Regions from separate parts of the Methylobacterium sp. Gmos1 genome, predicted to be linked through region 2. Evidence: riboswitches for the same ligand, from Rfam matches in the RefSeq annotation. Region 2 holds a riboswitch; the other holds the start of a gene.
What was found. Region 2 has a riboswitch for cobalamin ahead of ACS5PV_RS13255 (TonB-dependent receptor). Riboswitches for the same ligand answer to the same signal wherever they lie in the genome.

Region 1 (7,111 bases), on a different contig from region 2:
GAACACCTCCTCGAGCGGGTTCTCGTGCTCGACGCTGGCATCGGCCGCGGCTTGCGCGGCCATCGCGTCGGGATCGTCCGCGAAGGCGCCCGAGGCTACCGCAGGGCCGTCGACCACCGCCACCACGCCGTCGACGGTCACCCGCGAGCGGATCGCCGGCCAGTTGAAGGCCTGGACCAGGGGCTTGGGCAACGCGAGGCCGGAGGTCTCGATCAGGATGTGCTCCGGCGGCTCGGGCCGGTCGAGGAGCTTATTGAGCGCCGGCACGAAGTCGTCGGCGACGGTGCAGCAGATGCAGCCGTTCGGCAGCTCCACCACCGCGTCGGCGTCGCAGCCCGGGATGCCGCACTCGGCGAGCAGCGACCCGTCGAAGCCGACATCGCCGAACTCGTTGACGATGATCGCGAGCCGCCGGCCGTCGTTGTGCTCGACGGCGTGGCGCACCAGCGTCGTCTTGCCGGCGCCGAGGAAGCCCGTGACGATGGTGCAGGGGATCTTGTTGAGGATGGTCATGTGTGAACCGGCGCGGGAGGGAGGCGGGCGACGACGCCCTTGCGGAATTCCTGCGGACGCTCGCGCCAGGGCACGATACCGTCCGGGGTCCCGGCATAGAGGCCGACGCCGTCGAGGATGACCTCGGGGGAAATCGTGGGGTCGAGGTCGCCGTAGACGTAGGTCCAGCGGCCGGGGCTCGCGACAGCGACCGTGCAGGGCCGCTTGCAGACCGACAGGCATTCGACCGGCTCGATCCGCACGGCCGCGCCGGGCCGGGCCGCGAGCGCCCGCGTCAGCGCCTCGTGCAGGCGGGCGCCGGCGCGCGGACCGTCCGCCGGGTCGGCGGCGTCGCGGCAGGTGGTGCAGACGTAGAGGGTGCAGATGTCGGAGGGGATCGGCTCGTTCACGCGGCGACCTCGCTGCGGCGCGCGGCGCCCCTCGTCCCGGCGACGGCACCCCAGGCCCAGCCGAAGGCGAGGCCGAGCACCGCCCAGAACGCGAAGGCGACCGCCAGCGACCGGGCGGCGAACTGCGCCGCGTAGACCGGAGGCATCGCCGAGATCTCCTCGGGCCCGTGCGGAGCGCCCCAGGCGTGCGGCGTGACGATGAGCGCGAGGCCGACAGCGATCGCGGCCGGCCCGCGGCGGATCGCCACCAGGTAGAGGCCGAGGGCCGTGGCGAGCGCGGTCGCCACCCACCAGAGCTGGCGCGACTCGAGGGCGGCGGCCGCGGTGCCGGGCAGTTCCGGCGGCAGCCCCACCGCCGGCGCGAGGCTGGCGGCGAGGAAGCCGCCGATGGCGAAGCGCAGCGCCTCGGCGGGCGTGACCTCGCGGCCGGCCGCGACCAGCACGGCACCGAGCAGCAGCGCGTAGCCGACGCCGCTCACCAGGGTGGCGAGCGCCGTGAAGGCGAGGCGCGGCAGGCCGGGGGCCGGCTGCCATTGCGGCTCGCCGCCGTGGTCGTGCCCGGCAGAGCCGTGGCCGGCATGGGCCAGCACGATCAGCGGGTTGGCGGAGACGCGGGTGGGGGCGGGGCTCTCCGCCGTCTCGTACTTCTCCGCCGCGAGGATCAGCGGCGAGGTGAGGGCGAATTGCAGCAGCGAAGTCACGCACGCGGCGAGAAAGCCGGCGACCAGGGCCGCGGCGAGCAGACGTTTCGTCATGGGAGCGTTTCCTGCACGACCAAAGCGCCGCGGGCCCGCGGCCCCTCGGGGCGCAGGCCGCGCGGCTCGACGAGGGTCAGGCCCCGGTCAGTGGCAGGGGAAGTTGTGGGCGTGGCGCCAGTCGTGCGCGGCGTTGTGCAGGGCGACCACGGGTGCGAAGCCGGAGACGAACAGGAGCCCGATGCCGAGCGTGGCGGCCAGGAGGACGGCGCTCAGGCGCTCGCCGACGAGCGCGGGGGAGAGGGACCGGGTGATCGCGACCATGACGAACTCCTGCCGCCCCACCGGCGGCGTCGAGAGAAAGGGGTGACGGCAGGTCTCCTGGCTCGCGGCTTCCTGCCGGCCCACCGCCTTCCCGGATCGCTCCAGTGGCCGATGGCGGACCGTGTGCGACCGCTCACAGTTGCGGGGGCAGCCGCGGCGTACCGGACGAAACCCGGCTCCCGCGTTCCCTTTTCACCTCGTCGCCGAGGCACCGTCGTGCGCGACCCTAGCCGGTCGCCTGCGCGCTTGCAATCGGTGCCGCCTGCCGCGACACCTCCGGCGCCGAGATTTCCGCACAGGAGGGCCGAGTGCCGGATCCGATTCGCGCCGCCCCGCGCCTGACCCTGGTGCTGGGCGGCGCCCGCTCGGGCAAGAGCCGCTACGCCGAAGCGCTGATCGAGGCCCTGCCGGGGCCCTGGCGCTACGTCGCGACCGCGCAAGCCTTCGACGGCGAGATGCGCGCGCGCATCGCCGAGCACCGCGCCCGCCGGCCTTTGCCGTGGGAGACGGTCGACGCGCCGCGCGATCTGCCGGCGGCGATCGGCCGGGCGCCGACGGGCCGGCCGGTGCTGGTCGATTGCCTGACCCTGTGGCTGACGAACGCGATGCTGGATGACGAGGCCGACCTCGAGGCCGAGATCGACGCACTGGTGGAGGCCTGCCGGTTGGCGGCCGGGCCGCTCGTACTGGTCTCGAACGAGGTGGGATTCGGCATCGTGCCGGAGAACGCGCTCGCCCGCCGGTTCCGCGACGAGGCCGGGCGGCTGCACCAGCGGCTCGCGGCCATCGCCGACCGGGTGGTGCTGGTGGTGGCCGGCCTGCCGATGATCCTCAAGGGAGACACGCCATGAGCGACGACGAGGCGGCGCGCCACCGCGCCAAGATGGAGAAGCGCAAGGCGGTGCAGGACGCCGAGGTCGCGGGCAAGACGATCGAGAAGGGCCTGCTCATCGTCCATACCGGCCCCGGCAAGGGCAAGTCGACCGCCGCCTTCGGGCTGATGCTGCGGGCCTTGGGCCGCGGCTGGCGGGTCGGGGTCGTGCAGTACATCAAGGGCGCCTGGGAGACCGGCGAGCGCTTCGCGCTGGAGCGGTTCGGCGACCAGGTCGCGTGGCACACGATGGGGGAGGGCTTCACCTGGGAGACCCAGGACCGCGACCGCGACGTGGCGGCGGCCCGCGCCGCCTGGGCGAGGACCGAGGCGCTGATGGCCGATCCGGCGATCCGGCTCCTGATCCTCGACGAGCTCAACATCGCGCTGCGCTACGACTACCTGCCGCTCCACGAGGTGGTGGCGGCGTTGAGCCGGCGCCGACCGGACCTGCACGTCGTGGTGACGGGCCGCAACGCCAAGCCGGAGCTGGTCGCGGCAGCCGACCTCGTCACCGAGATGGGGCAGGTGAAGCACCACTTCGCCGCCGGGGTGAAGGCGCAGGAGGGCATCGAGTTCTGATTGACCGCCCGGGTAGGACAGCGCTACAGGCTCGGCCATGACCAGCGCCCTCCCGACCGGACTGTATTATTCGCCGCGCACCTAGCGGCGGAGTGCTCGTCATCTCTCTCAACCGCTGCGACGTGTCGGCGGTTGGGGCTTTCCGAGGAAATCCAGGCCCGCCGACCTCGCCCCCGCTCCGAGGTCTCCCGTGCCGTCCTCTCCCATCCCGCTCCCCGCCCTCGGCCTGATCGGTTTTGGCGCCTTCGGGCGCCTCGTCGCCGCGCATCTGGCCCCGTTCTTCACGCTTTGCGTCCACGACCCCTTCGCGCCCGCTGCCGCCTTCGCGGCGGCAGGGGTCGACGCGTGCGGCCTGGACGAGGCCGCCGGCTGCCCGGTGGTGATCCTGGCGACGCCCGTCCCGACCCTCGCCGAGGTGGTGCGAAAGGTTGCCCCGCACCTGCGGCCGGGCGCCCTCGTCCTCGATGTCGGCTCGGTGAAGGTGCGGCCGGCCGAGATCATGCGCGCCGGCCTGCCGCCTTGCGTCGACATCGTCGCGACCCACCCGCTGTTCGGGCCGCAGAGCGCGCGGGACGGCCTGCGCGGGCTCAAGATCGCGGTCTGCCCGGTGCGCGGCGACCGGGGCGTGGAAGTCGGCGTCTTCCTGCGCCGGGCCCTCGGGCTCACGGTGATCCTGACCACGCCGGAGGCGCATGACCGCGAGGCGGCGGCGGTGCAGGGCCTGACCCACCTGATCGCCAAGGTGCTGGTGGCGATGGAGCCGCTGCCGACCCGGATGACCACCCGCAGCTTCGACCTGGTGATGCAGGCCGTCGGCATGGTCCGGCACGACGCGCCGGAGGTCTACCACGCGATCGAGCGCGAGAACCCCTACGCCGGCGAGGTGCGGCGGCGGTTCTTCGAGCTGGCGGCGCGGATGGAGGGGGAACTGGAGGAGGTCGAGCCGGCCGGCGCCGGGGGCTGAGACTGGCCGCGGGGTTTTACGAAACCCTCCGCGTCATCCCGGATCCCGCTTCGCGGTCCCGGGATGACCGGGTGGTGGCACGATATCCTCGGGGGAAAGGAGAGGGCAGAGCCCTACTCCCCCGCCGCGTCCTCCGCCGCCCGGTCCCGCTCGCGGCGCTTCTCCATCGCCCGGACCGAGACGATCGACGCCTCGTAGAGGAGCAGCATCGGGATCGCGAGCGAGAGCTGGCTGATCACGTCCGGCGGGGTCAGCACCGCGGCGGCGACGAAGACCAGCACGATCGCGTAGCGGCGGCGCTCCTTCAGGAACTTCGAGTCGATCAGCCCGATCTGGCCCAGCAGGGTCAGGATCACCGGCAGCTGGAACGCGATCCCGAAGGCGAAGATCAGCGTCATGATGAGCGAGAGGTACTCGTCCACCTTCGGCAGGAGCTCGATCGTGGCCTCGCCGGGCTGGCCGATCTGCTGCAGGCTGACCGAGAACCGGATCAGCAGCGGCATCGCCAGGAAGTAGACGACGAGGGCGCCGAGCAGGAAGAAGATCGGCGTGGCGACGAGGTAGGGCAGGAAGGCCCGGCGCTCGTTGCGGTACAGGCCCGGCGCCACGAAGGCGTAGAGCTGGGTGGCGACGACCGGGAAGGACAGGAAGCCGGCGCCGAACACGCTGAGCTTGATGTTAGTGAACACCTGCTCGAGGAAATGGGTCGCGATCAGCCGCGCCTTCTCGGCCCCCACCACGCTGACATAGGGGTGGACGAGGATGTTGTAGATGTGCTGCGCGAAGAAGAAGCAGACGAAAAACATCACCCCGAAGGCGAGCAGCGACTTGATCAGCCGCGAGCGCAGCTCGATCAGGTGCTCGATCAGGGGTGCGCGCGAGGCCTCGATCTCGGCTTCATCGGCCTCGGTGATCATGCGGTCGGGCCCGTGCTGGCGGTGTCGTGGGGGGTGGAGGAGGCGGGCGCGGCGCGGGCCGCGTCGGCCTTGAGCTGCGCGGTCGCGGCGGCGAGCGCCGAGACCGACGGCTTCTCGGCCGCGGGCTCGGGCTGCGGGTAGGCCGGCGGTGCAGCGGGATCGACCGGGTGAGCGGGCTCCGGCAGTGCCGCAAAGGATTCCGACGGGAGAGGGTCGGTGCCCGGCAGTGCCGTCGTCGCGGGCTTGGGCACGCCGTCGACGGCGCCCTTGATCTCGTTGCGGATGGTCTGGACCGGGTTGAAGCCGGTCGCGGTCGCCGACGAGACGCTGCGGTTGATGCCCTCGACCTCGCGGCGGACCTCGTCGAGCTCCGCCTCGCGCATCGCCTCGCTGAACTGGCTCTGGAACTCGCCGGCCATGCGCTTGAGCCGGGCGGTGACCTGGCCGACGGTGCGCAGGGCCTTGGGCAGGTCCTTGGGGCCGATGACGACGAGCGCGACGCCGCCGATCAGCATCACCTCGCCCCAACTCATATCGAACATGGCGAAACGGCCCTGCTACTCGCGCGGCGCGACTGTTGTGCGGGCGCCTCGCGCGGGCTGTCTAGCACGCCGGTGCGCCGGCGCCAGTCACCGTCAGCAGGTTCCCGCAGCAGGTTCCCGCACGGTTGCCGGCGGCCGGCGACGAGGGGCGGGATGGCCTGCCGGGATGCCCTGCAAGGAGCGCGGAGGCGCGGAGCCGGGCCGGATGCCACGCGCTCCTCGCGGGGATGATCTTCGAGGGACCGCTCAGCCGACCTTGCGGTCGACGTTCGGCTCGGTGGTTCCGACCGGCGGCATCTGCGCGGTCGGCACATGCGTCGGCGCGACGGGAGCCGGCGGCACGTGAACCGGCTGGACCGGGGTCGGGTGCACCACCGGCGGGGCCACCTGCACCGGCGGGACCTGCGCGTGGGGCACCTGCGCCGTCGTGGTCGGGGCCTGATCCTCGTCGGCCATGCCCTTCTTGAAGGCCTTGATGCCCTTGGCGACATCGCCCATCAGGTCGGACACCTTGCCGCGCCCGAACAGCAGCATGATGATCACGCCGACGACGATCCAGTGCCAGATACTCGCGCCGCCCATGGTTCTCTCCTGCGCAGCGTCTCACGCCGCTGCGGCACTCTCGCGGGGCGCCGTGGACGCCCCAAACCTCTGATCCCGCAGGCCCAACGGCGACCCGAGCGCCTGCGGTGCGGCCGGAACGTAAGGACGGCGGGAGGCGAAAACAAGCGTTTCCTCGGGGGCCGGCGGAATGCCCCACCCGGGATTTCAGCCCGCCGCGGCGTCGCCGGGCGCCGGCGGATCCTGTTTTGGATCCTCCAGGGGATCCTCGTCCGGCCCGCCCGCGCCGCCCGGCTGGGGCACCCGGAAGCCGGCGGGCAGCCGTCCCTCGATCAGCCCGAGGCCCTTCAGTTCCTCCAGGCCGGGCAGGTCCGAGACGGCGTCGAGGCCGAAATGATCGAGGAAGGCCGGGGTGGTGCCGTAGGTCACCGGCCGCCCCGGGCTGCGGCGCCGGCCGCGCAGGCGCACCCAGCCGGTCTCGAGCAGCAGATCGAGCGAGCCCTTCGAGGTGGTGACGCCGCGGATCTCCTCGATCTCGGCCCGGGTCACCGGCTGGTGGTAGGCGACGATGGCGAGCGTCTCGAGGGCGGCCCGCGACAGTTTTCGCGGCTCCGGCACGCCGCCGCGCAGGGCGGGGGCGAGGTCGGGCGCGGTGCGGAAGGCGTAGCCGCCGGCCACCCGCGCGAGCGTGATCCCCCGGGGCGCGTAAGTACGCGCGATCTCGGCGAGCACCGACGACACGTCGGTCCCGGT
Region 2 (7,111 bases):
TGAACCGCTGGTTTGCCGTGCGCCGCGGCCTGTTCATGGGGCTCCTCACCGCCAGCACCGCCACCGGCACGCTGATCTTCCTGCCGGGCCTCGCGGCCATCGCGCAAGCCGGCGGCTGGCAGCCGGTGGTGCTCACCGTGGCGTGCGCCACCGCGGCGCTGATCCCCCTCGTCGCCTGGCTACTGCCGGAGCGCCCCTCCGACATCGGCCTCACCCCCTACGGCGCCGCACCCGGCACCGTCTCCGAGCCGCCCCGGCGCGCCAATCCCTTTCGCGCCGCGATCGACGGGCTGGTGCGGGCGAGCCGCAAGGGCGATTTCTGGCTCCTGTTCGGCACCTTCTTCATCTGCGGGCTCACCACCAACGGGCTGGTCGGCACCCACCTGATCTCGTTCTGCGCCGACCAGGGCATCCCGGAGGTGCGGGCCGCGGGGCTGTTGGCGCTGATGGGCGTGTTCGACCTCATCGGCACCACCGGCTCGGGCTGGCTCACCGACCGCTACGACCCGCGCAAGCTGCTCTTCGTCTATTACGGCCTGCGCGGCCTGTCGCTGATGGCGCTGCCCTTCACCGACTTCTCGTTCTACAGCCTGTCGATCTTCGCGGTGTTCTACGGCCTCGACTGGATCGCCACGGTGCCGCCGACGGTGCGGCTCGCCAACGAAGCCTTCGGCGAGCGCGACGCCCCGATCGTCTTCGGCTGGATCGCCGCCGGCCACCAGCTTGGCGCTGCCACCGCCGCGTTCGGCGCCGGCCTGGTGCGGGCCTCCGAGGGCCGCTACCTCGAGGCGTTCCTGGCCGCCGGTCTCACCGCCGTCATGGCCGCACTGATGTCGCTGATGATCGGCCGGATGCGGCAAGCGGCGCCAGCCGCAGCGTGACGACCCGGCGCCGGCCGCAGCGTGACCCACTCGCCGAGCGCGGCCGCACGATGGCCGCGTCCGGCTCCTGGTTTCCCGTGCGGTTTCAGGCTTTCCCGCGCCTTGCCCTGGCCGGGGCGGCCGGTCTACCCCATCTGATCGGCGGGCCGGCTCACGGCCCGCGACGTGAAGGCCGTTCTCCCGAGGTCATCGATGCTCACCGACACTCCCGCGGCCGGCCAGCCCCCCGCGGGCGCCCTGATCAAGGACACCACCACCGCGACCTTCCGCCAGGACGTGATGCAGGAATCCCTGCAGCAGCCGGTGCTGGTCGATTTCTGGGCGCCGTGGTGCGGGCCGTGCAAGCAGCTCACGCCGATCATCGAGAAGGCCGTCAAGGACGCCGGCGGCAAGGTGAAGCTCGTCAAGATGAACATCGACGAGCATCCCCAGATCGCCGGCCAGCTCGGCATCCAGTCGATCCCGGCGGTGATCGCGTTCCAGCGCGGCCAGCCGGTCGACGGCTTCATGGGGGCGCTTCCCGAGGGCCAGGTGAAGGCCTTCATCGAGCGCCTGGTCGGCCCCCTCGGGCCGACCGCCGTCGAGGACCTGATGGCGGAGGCGCAAGCCGCCGCCGAGGCCGGTGATTCGGATGCCGCCGCCGAGATCTATGCCGCGGTGCTCGGCCAGGAGCCGGGGCATGCCGGCGCCATCGCGGCGCTCGCCCGCCTGCTCCTCGACCGCGACGACGTCGAGGGCGCCCGCCGCTTCCTCGAATCGGCGCCGCCCGAGGCCGCCAAGGACCCGGCCATCGCCGCCGTGAAGGCGGCGATCGATCTCGCCGAGCAGGCGGCCTCGCTCGGCGACCTCGCCGGCTTCCAGCGCCGGATCGAGGCGGACCCGGCCGATTACCAGGCCCGGTTCGACCTCGCGCTCGGCCTCAACGCCAAGGGCCAACAGCAGGAGGCGGTCGACCAGCTGATCGAGATCGTCCGCCGCGACCGGACCTGGAACGACGACGGCGCCCGCAAGCAGCTGCTCCAGCTGTTCGAGGCCTGGGGCCCGATGGACCCGATGACCATCCGCGGCCGGCGCAAGCTGTCGACCCTGATGTTCTCGTGAGGAGGGCCGGGGTGCATCCACAAGTGCATCCCGGGCGCGGCATTACGCCGGACAGGTATCCACGCCGGCCGGCCGCGCCCTAGATCGCTGCTGGTGATCCCGGGCCCGAGACGAGGAAGCCCGGGACCCCCTTACGATCCGCGCGGGAGCGACGCCGATGAGCATGAACGTCGCCTACAAGGGGCCGGGCGACTGCCCGGCCGAGATCCCGGTCTTTCCGCTTCCCGGCGCGTTGCTGCTGCCGCGGGGCCAGATGCCGCTCAACATCTTCGAGCCGCGCTACCTCGCGATGATCGACGAGGCCCTGCGCACCGACCGGGTGATCGGCATGATCCAGCCGGATTCCGACTCCGGCGAGACCCCGCTGTCGCCCAAGCTGTTCAAGGTCGGCTGCGCCGGCCGGGTCACCCAGTTCGCCGAGACCGGCGACGGCCGCTACCTGATCTCGCTCACCGGCATCGCCCGCTTCCGGATCGAGGAGGAGCTGTCGACCACCACCGGCTACCGGCGCTGCAAGGTCACCTTCGCGCCGTTCGAGAGCGACTTCCACGCCCGCGCCGGCGAGGAGGCGGTGGACCGCGCCGGCGTGCTGAAGGCTCTTCGCGATTTCGTCGAGGCCAACGACCTCAAGGTCGACTGGGCCGGGATCGAGGAGGCGCCGAACGAGGCCCTGGTGAACGCGCTGTGCATGATGAGCCCGTTCGGCCCGCGCGAGAAGCAGGCGATGCTGGAGGCGCCCGACCTCAAGACCCGGGCCGAGGTGCTGATCGCCGTGACCGAGATGGAACTGGTGCGGGCCTCCGGCGCCGAGCCGACGCTGCAATAGGCGGCGGCTTGGGCTAGAGAAACGCCGAAACCACTCGGAAGGACCACCCGTGAGCGAATCCCCGACCTCCTTCGAGGCCACCCGCATCGACCCGAAGCTGCTCGAGCTCTTGGTCTGCCCCCTGACCAAGGAGCGGCTCGACTACGATTCGGCGCGCCAGGAGCTGATCAGCCGCTCGGCCAAGCTCGCCTACCCGATCCGCGACGGCATCCCGATCATGCTGCCGGAAGAGGCGCGGCCGCTGGCGGATTGAGCGCGCCGCGCGGGACACGACCCGCGCGGTTTCCCGTCGACAACCGGCAACACGCCCGACAAATCGGCGTGCGCCGCGTTGGCGCCCGCCGATTTCGAGCCTACACCTCGACGGGACGGTTCCCCCCGGGGATCAAAAGGGAACGCGGTGCGAGATGCCGCGGCTGCCCCCGCAACTGTGAGCGGCGAGTCCTCCATCACCGACGTCACTGGGTGCGATGAGCCCGGGAAGACGATGGAGGGCCGAGACCCGCAAGCCAGGAGACCTGCCGTCAGCCGTGGTCACATGTGGGCCGCGCCGGCCGGGGTGTGCCGGTGCCTCCACGGTGACGTGCCACAGCCCCTGAAGGCTCGCCCGTGCCCGCCTCCCGTCTCCCGTTCCTCGCGGCACTCGCCGCCTGCCTGCCCGTCCCCGCCCTGGCGCAGGGTGACATCCCCCTCGACACGATCGACGTGACCGCTCCGGCGCCCGCAGCACCGACGGCGGCCAGCGCCGGCTATCCCGGCGGCGTCACCGGCATCGGCGGGGCCTTGCGTCCGGTCGAGGCGGCGAGCGCCGGGATCATCGGCGGGGCGGTGATCAACAGCCTGCCCGTCACCCGCCCGGGCGAGGTGCTCGAATCGGTGCCGGGCCTGATCGTCACCCAGCATTCCGGCGAGGGTAAAGCCAACCAGTTCTTCCTGCGCGGCTTCAACCTCGACCACGGCACCGACATCGCCATCCACGTCGACGGCATGCCGGTGAACATGCGCACCCACGCCCACGGCCAGGGCTACGCCGACCTCAACTTCCTGATCCCCGAGCTCGTCGGCGCGGTCGAGTTCCACAAGGGCCCGTACTTCGTCCGCGACGGCGACTTCGCCTCCGCCGGCTCGGTGCGGATCGACTATCTCGACAAGCTCGACCGCAACATCGCGCTCACCACGCTGGGCAGCTTCGGCTTCAGGCGCGGGCTCTCGGCGGCCTCGGTGCCGCTCGGCGCCGGCAACCTCCTGGTGGCGGGCGAGGCGCAAGCCTATGACGGGCCGTGGGTCGTGCCCGACGCCCTGCGCAAGCTCAACGGCGTCGCCCGCTACAGCCAGGGCACCGCCACGGACGGTTTTTCCGTCACCGGCATGGCCTACTGGGCGAAATGGAACGCCACCAACCAGATCCCCGAGCGGGCGGTGGCGGAGGGCATCATCGGCCGCTACGGCACGCTCGATCCGACCGATGGCGGCGATACCGGGCGCTTCTCGCTCTCCGGACGCTGGAGCCAGTCGGATGCCGGCGGCATCACCCGGGCCTCGGCCTACGTGATCCGCTACCAGATGAACCTCTGGAACAACTTCACCTACTTCCTCAACGATCCCGTCAACGGCGACCAGTTCCGCCAGCGCGACGCCCGCGTGCTCGGCGGCGGCGAGATCTCGAGGGTCTTCCAGGGCGACCTGTTCGGGTTGCCGATGGAGAACGAGATCGGCGTGCAGACCCGCACCGACGACATCCGGGTCGGCCTGTTCAACACCACCGCCCGGCAATACCGCTCGACCGTCCTCGACGACCGGGTGCTGGAGGCGAGCGCCGCCTTCTACTACGAGAACCGCGTGCGCTGGACCGACTGGCTGCGCACCAGCGTCGGCTTCCGGGCCGACGGCTACTATGCCGACGTCCGCTCCGACACGCCCGCGAATTCGGGCCGCGCCCGCGACGGCATCGTCAACCCGAAGCTCGGCGCAGTGTTCGGGCCGTGGGCGGATACCGAGATCTACCTGAATTACGGCGGCGGCTTCCACTCGAACGACGCCCGCGGCGTCACCGCGACGGTCGATCCGGTGAGCCCGCTGTTCAACATCGCCCGCTCGCCGTTCCTGGTGCCCTCGACCGGCTACGAGGTCGGGATCCGCAACCGCTCGATCGCCGGCCTGGAGACGAGCCTCGCCCTGTTCCGGCTCGACTTCGCCTCCGAGAACCTGTTCCAGGGCGATACCGGCACCACCGAGCCGAGCCGGCCGACCCGCCGCTTCGGCATCGAGTGGAGCAACCACTACGCGCTCACCCCCTGGCTGCGGCTGGAGGGCGACCTGACGCTCACCAATGCGCGCTTTGCCGACCGCGACCCGATCGGCCAGCGCGTGCCCGAGGCCCCGACCGCCATCGCCTCGGCGGGCTTCACCTTCGGCGAGGGCCAGGGCTGGTTCGGGACCTTGCGCTTCCGCTACTTCGGCCCGCGGCCGCTGATCGAGGACAACTCGGTGCGCTCGAAGCCGACCGCCCTGCTCAACGGCCGGATCGGCTACGCCTTCGACAACGGCATGAGCCTCGCCCTCGACGTGCTCAACCTGACGAACGCCCGGGCCGACCAGATCACCTACTACTACGAGTCGCGCCTGCCCGGAGAGGCGGCAGGCGTCGCCGACCGGCACTTCCACCCGGTCGAGCCGACGGCGGTCAGGCTGACGCTGGCGGGGCGGTTCTGAGAACTGTTTGGCCCCTGCCGACGAACTAGCGCCCAACCGGGCTTCGCCGTGAGATCGCGGACAGGAACGATATCGTTTTCAACGGATCTGTTCGAGTAAAGATGAAGCGCACCTCCCCTCTCCCGTTTGGGAGAGGGGATCCCGTGCCTCACCGAATTCAATCAACTCAAAGTAAAAAAATTTTATCCATCAATTTTTTTAGATACGACCCTACACATCCCGCCGCATCAGCGCGTACATCTTCTCCCGATACGGAAACGTCTCGACGTTGCGCCAGCCGATCCGGGCATACAGCCCCTCCGCGCTGCGGGTGTAGAGCCACAGGGTCGGGATCCCGCGGGACATCGCCTCCGCCTCCACCGCCGCGACGAGCCGCACCGCGTGGCCGCGGCCCCGGGCGTGGGGCGCCACGAAGACGCCGGCGAGCCAGGGCGTCAGGTCGGGCCGCGTCTCGAGGTCGTGGGCGGCGAGGCTCGCCATGCCGACGGGCTCGTCGTCGGCCAGGAGCACGAAGGTGCGGGGCATCGAAGGGGCCGCGGCGCCCACGGCCTCGGCCGCCGTCACCTCGGCGAGGCTGCGGCCCTGGCCTCGCGCGAATGCCTCCCAGCGCCAGCGCGCGGTGACGGGAACGAGGTCGGACCCTTCGGTGACGGTGACGATCGCGTGCGGCATCGGACGCTCCCCGGAACGGGCCGTCACTCGCCCGGCCGGACCGCGCTCGTCAATGCCAGCCCTGGCCGAAGCGGCCGGTCGAGTGCAACAGCGTGTGCCCGCATTCGAGGCAGAGGTAGCGGGTCTCGACGCCGCCGCCGAACGCCTCGACCACCGGGGTCGAGGCCACCACCATCAGGCGGGCGTGGGGGCGCTCCTGCCAGTGGGCGCGCATCTGGCCGCAGCAGGCCCGGCAGGCCGCGTCGTCGGCGCTCATCGGCGGGGGCCCGAGGCGGGCCTGGAAACTCTGCTGGGCCATGCGGCGTCGGTCTCGTGCGGGTGAGCCGCATCCGAAACGATCCCGGGACGGGTCGCCCGTCGGCCCCGCGGGATCAGCAAGAACGGGACCGGCGCGAAGGAGTGGGACGAGCGGGCGGATCACCGTCCGATCGGGATCGAACCATGCGGCAGCGCCGCCGCTCGACGTAAAACAGCCAAGCCCGACCGGCGTCGCGTCGCGGGTCTGACGATACCACTGTTTCGCGGGATTGCGGCAAGACTATGCGGCAGGACCGGGCGGCTTTGCGCGCGCGGCCGGCGGGAACCGTGGCCGCGGGCGTCGGTTGTCCCGCCGCCGGAGGAGCGGACCTTCGAGGCGTGGGGAGGTCGGTTCGTGGGGCGTCGCCGGATCGCCGCCTGGCTCGGAGGAGCGGTTCTCCTCGCCGCCGCAGGGTTCGCGGCCGCGGCCTGGCGCCCCGCCCTCGCGCCCGGCGGCCCGGTTCCGGCCGAGACCGCGCCGGAGCAGGTGCGCAAGGGCGCGGTCCTCGCCTCGCTCGGCTACTGCGCCTCCTGCCACACGGCCGAGGGCGGACGGCCCTATGCCGGCGGGCGCGGCATCGGCACGCCGTTCGGCACCATCTACGCCACCAACATCACGCCG

Region 1: another riboswitch for cobalamin. It lies ahead of ACS5PV_RS09415 (CbtB domain-containing protein); the one in region 2 lies ahead of ACS5PV_RS13255 (TonB-dependent receptor).

Annotation. Positions count from the first base shown of each region.
Region 1 covers NZ_JBSNCC010000004.1:61,865-68,975, reverse strand. The annotation lists gene cobW (cobalamin biosynthesis protein CobW) at 1-513, opposite strand, end outside; gene ACS5PV_RS09425 (DUF1636 family protein) at 510-902, opposite strand; gene ACS5PV_RS09420 (CbtA family protein) at 899-1,657, opposite strand; gene ACS5PV_RS09415 (CbtB domain-containing protein) at 1,745-1,921, opposite strand; cobalamin riboswitch at 1,952-2,152, opposite strand; gene cobU (bifunctional adenosylcobinamide kinase/adenosylcobinamide-phosphate guanylyltransferase) at 2,260-2,772, shown strand; gene cobO (cob(I)yrinic acid a,c-diamide adenosyltransferase) at 2,769-3,374, shown strand; gene ACS5PV_RS09400 (prephenate dehydrogenase/arogenate dehydrogenase family protein) at 3,565-4,338, shown strand; gene tatC (twin-arginine translocase subunit TatC) at 4,452-5,255, opposite strand; gene tatB (Sec-independent protein translocase protein TatB) at 5,252-5,797, opposite strand; gene ACS5PV_RS09385 (twin-arginine translocase TatA/TatE family subunit) at 6,044-6,379, opposite strand; gene scpB (SMC-Scp complex subunit ScpB) at 6,566-7,111, opposite strand, start outside.
Region 2 covers NZ_JBSNCC010000005.1:282,572-289,682, forward strand. The annotation lists gene ACS5PV_RS13235 (MFS transporter) at 1-881, shown strand, start outside; gene trxA (thioredoxin) at 1,074-1,982, shown strand; gene ACS5PV_RS13245 (LON peptidase substrate-binding domain-containing protein) at 2,140-2,808, shown strand; gene ACS5PV_RS13250 (Trm112 family protein) at 2,858-3,061, shown strand; cobalamin riboswitch at 3,163-3,348, shown strand; gene ACS5PV_RS13255 (TonB-dependent receptor) at 3,463-5,520, shown strand; gene ACS5PV_RS13260 (GNAT family N-acetyltransferase) at 5,731-6,192, opposite strand; gene ACS5PV_RS13265 (hypothetical protein) at 6,242-6,490, opposite strand; gene ACS5PV_RS13270 (c-type cytochrome) at 6,845-7,111, shown strand, end outside.